One region of the Clostridium gasigenes genome, then DNA from elsewhere that is predicted to be linked to it. Evidence: a T-box and tRNA genes for the amino acid it is inferred to sense, from the RefSeq annotation. Region 1 holds a T-box; the other holds one or more tRNA genes.
What was found. A T-box is a leader RNA that pairs with one kind of tRNA and senses whether it is charged. The one in region 1 lies ahead of argS (arginine--tRNA ligase), so its partner is inferred to be a tRNA-Arg.
Positions count from the first base shown of each region.

Region 2: it has a tRNA-Arg gene. The T-box ahead of argS (arginine--tRNA ligase) is inferred to sense a tRNA for this amino acid. The anticodon was not compared.

Region 1 covers NZ_CP071376.1:65,439-67,649, forward strand. Annotated here, with positions in the region: gene argS (arginine--tRNA ligase) at 1-1,011, opposite strand, end outside; T-box leader at 1,084-1,290, opposite strand; gene J1C67_RS00320 (Ppx/GppA phosphatase family protein) at 1,498-2,211, shown strand, end outside.
Region 2 covers NZ_CP071376.1:1,215,168-1,217,378, forward strand. Annotated here, with positions in the region: gene J1C67_RS05930 (Card1-like endonuclease domain-containing protein) at 1-829, opposite strand, end outside; tRNA gene J1C67_RS05935 (tRNA-Arg) at 1,032-1,108, opposite strand; gene J1C67_RS05940 (sensor histidine kinase) at 1,191-2,099, opposite strand.

The sequences.
Region 1 (2,211 bases):
AAAGTGAAGTGCTTGAGGTGAACCAACTACATACACACATTTATAGAAATCATATTTTTTCTTTCTATACATAGCTGCTGCTAAATCTCTTGTTGCATATATAGATGCTCCATCTCCTTTTAACACTATGCATGGTGGCATGTTATATTCATCAAGCATAACTACTTGTGCTCCATTACTTTCAACTAAAAGTTTCTTTTCTTTTAGCTCATTAACTACAACACCCATTTTATCATTGTAGAAGGCTTCTCCTGCATAGGAATCAAATTCTACGTTAAATATGCTATATACCCTATCAAATTCTTTTAGGCTTAAGTTTCTGAATCTTTCCCATAATGCTTCTGCTTCTTTATCTCCATCTTCTAAAGCTTTAAAGTATGCTCTTCCTTCATCAACTAATGATGGATCATTCTCAGCTTCATCATGGAACTTAACATATATTCTAAGTAACTCATCTATTGCATTTTCTTCTAGAGCTTTTTCATTACCCCATCTTTTATATGCTGATATTAACTTACCAAATTGTGTTCCCCAATCTCCTAAGTGATTAATTCCTTCTACAGTATACCCTTCTTTTTTAAATAATCTGTATAATGAATTTCCAACTGAAGTTGAGAAAAGATGACCAACATGGAAAGGCTTTGCAATGTTTGGTGATGAATGTTCAACACAAACAGTTTTTCCTTCTCCTACATTTGATGATCCATAATTATCTCCTTCTTCTAGGATTTTTTCTATAGCATTTTTTGTAAATATAGCTTTATCTGCAAAAAAGTTTACATATGGTCCTAAATTATCTATTTTTTCAAACCCTTCTGCATTTAATTTATCTTTTAACTCTGCTGCTATCATATTTGGTGCTTTTCTAAGTGTTTTTGAGAATTGGAAACATGGGAATGCGAAATCCCCCATTTCTGGTCTTGGTGGTATTTCTATTAAATTTTCAATAAGCTTAACATCCATATCCATATGTTCTTTTATAAGCTCTGCAATTTTCATTTTATAATCCATAATTATTCCTCCCTATATTTTAGGCATTTCATTATATTTACTTGAAAATAAAAAAAGCCATCTCTTTTAAAAATAAGAGACGGAAGTAACCGCGGTACCACTCTAGTTGCATTTATGAATGCCACTCATTGCTTTAACGCAGCTTATACGATCTATCCTACTTAATTTCAGTAGATGTCTCCAAGTCTCTTTTCCTTTTAATTTATCTTGTAGGGCTCACACCATCTCCCTATTCGCTAAAAGATTAAATTAAAGTACTTTCCTCTTCTTTGACTTTATTTTAAATTTATTAATATACCTATTATACATAACTCTAAGTTTTTTTGTCAACTCATAAAAATAATTTCATTTATAAACTTTAATTTTAGTTAAGGCATATCCAAATAAATAACTAGTCAGTAAATTTTATCTATTCTTTATTTTTAAAAGTGATATAATATTGAATTAGAAACTAAATTATAATACTAAAGTAAATAAGGAGTTCTTATGAATAAAATAGGTGTTATTGATATTGGTCCTAATACTCTTCGATTAATGTTAACTGAGGTTGAAGATGATGGTTATTTTAAAGTTATAGATGAACTTAAATCTTCTATAAGATTATGTTCTGACTTAGTTAACGGATGTGAAATATGCAATGATAAAATCAGTTTAATTCTTTCTACACTTAGAGCTTTTAAATCATTATGCATTGTATCTGGCGCTTCTAAAATAATTGCAGTTGCTACTGAATCCTTTAGAACTGCACAAAATAAAGATTTGTTAATATCAACAATTAAATCTGAATTAGATGTTGATATTAGAGTGTTATCTTGTGAAGAAGAAATCCACTATAACTTTATAGGTGTAACTAGAAGTATATATGTAGAAAATTCTTTAATGGTAGAAGTTGAAGGAAATAGCACTCACTTAGCTTGGATTCAAAATGGATGCATTATCAAAAGTGCAACACTTCCTTTTGGCTGTGTAAATTTATCATACAATTATAACTTAACTGATAGAATATCTAGAGATGATTTAGATGTAACTATAAACCTTATAAACTCTCATTTACGTGACTTGCAATGGGTAACTGAAAACACATATGATTCTATAATTGGAGTTGGTGGCACGGTTCGTACAATCGGGAAACTTGATAGGATTAAAAAGAGATATCCACTTGATATATCTCATAACTACGAACTTACTGATTTAGATGTT
Region 2 (2,211 bases), 1.1 Mb from region 1:
TATTTGTTGCAAGCTCTAGCCATGTTCCACTTTTAAATAAGAAAGCTTTAAGATAATTATTTAAAAATAACACCTCTATTTTACTATCGTTAATATGCAAACAATCTATTTCTCCCATTTCAATTAGCTTTTTCATAATTTTATTTAATAGATTTTTTTCTTCATTTTGTAAGTTTTCCATATTTACAACTATTTTTTTAGAATCTTTATACTCATGAGAGAATATATTTGCATCGTATAATTTTTGTTTATATTTATGCCACAAAGGTAAATTACTATATATTTGTTTTGTTAAATATATTAAATCTTTCTTTTGGCATAAATCTGTAGAATCCTCTATAATAGAACCTCCCGAAGCTTCTATTATATCTACTATTTCTAAGTCTCCAAATTGTTCTTTTAATATTTCTATTTTATTATCCATAGTATATAAATGCTTACTCTTAATATCTACATATATAGATTTAACATAATTCTCATTACATAATTCTAAAAGAATTAATGAATTAATTCTTTTACCTCCAGTTAAATTAACCAAAACATTTTTATCTTTATTATCTATAATCAGTTTTGTTAACTCTTTTATATCACCCTCTTTTACTATAATTTCACTAAAAATTACATTAGACATATAATTTTCATAATAAGTCTTTATAGCCTTTATATCCTTATCTTCATCAGTTGATCTTAAAAATATAACTTCTTTTGCCTGAAACTTTTTAGTTGCTAATATGTTTCCTTCATTATGTTCATCTAATTGATTTATTAAAATATCGACTTTTATAAAAATCCCTCCCTTAAATTTATATTTATATTTATATTTCCCCATAATTTTATATTTTTATTAATTAACATAAAAAAAAGCCTCTTTCGAGACTTTTAATTTAAATGTATATTTTACTTAAAAATAAGTAAATTCAAAAAATAGTAACTTATTAACTTAATTTATTATTTTTTTGAAAGTATCTAATATTTATAAATGCTAAAAAAGGTAATAAAAAAAAGACATTACTATAAGTAAGGCCTTTAAATGGTGCGGCGGAGAGGATTCGAACCTCCGACCAACTAGTTCGTAGCCAGCTACTCTATCCAACTGAGCTACCACCGCATATTTCAACAATTTTCATATTATCATAAAGAAATACATAAATCAAGTACTGAGTTATTATTCAGTACTAACTATTGTTATTTTATAAATATATATCAGAAAATTCTATCTCTAGCATTTCGATTTTACTACTTTGACTTTGACTAATTATTTCTTTTTCATTAGTCTTGGTAATTGGTAATGTAACTATAAATTCTGATCCAACACCACATTCACTATTTAATATAACCGACCCACCATGAGCTTTAGTTAAGTAATTTACTAAATCTAATCCTATTCCCGAACCAGCCTGTTCACTATCTTTTCGTTTAGTCACTTGATAAAACCTATTAAATATCTTCGCTTTATCATCCTCAGATATTCCTGGACCTTCATCTTTAACTGATATTTTAACTTCTTCACTATTAATAAGTAAATTTATATATATATTTTTATCTTTGCATGAAAATTTAATAGCATTAGAAATTAAATTCATTATTATTCTATCTATAACTTCTGGATCTACAGCCATTATACAGTCTTCTTTATTTGTATCAAATATTAAATGTATGTTTTTTTGTATAGCATATTTATCTATACAGTTTATAGTGCCTTCTATCATAGATACTATATCTATATTAGTTTTATTTAATTCATAATAATTATTTTGAAATTTAGTTGTATCTATCAAATTATTTATTAATTTAAGCATTTTCAAACTATTTCTTTTTATCATCTTTAGGTATTCTCTAGCCTTTTCATCTGCAACCTTAGCATTTCCACAATCAATACACTGCATAACACTTAGAATTATGCTTAGATGAGCTCTTAAATCATGAGTTATATTTAGTAAAAATTCTTCTTGTGATAAATTCTTTTCTTTTAAAGTTTCTATTGTATTATTTAATTCACTATAACTAAATGTTTTTTGGGCATATCTATGATCATTACTGCATTTACCCATATTTAAATAATCACTATAATTATCTTTATTAAAAATTTCTTCTATCATAACGCAAAATCCTTTCAATTCCTTTTAATACTTATTATTCCATAATTTGATTTTAACATATTTAATTTTTATAAACAATATGTTTTTTGTAATTTAGCTTAAATCTTTAATT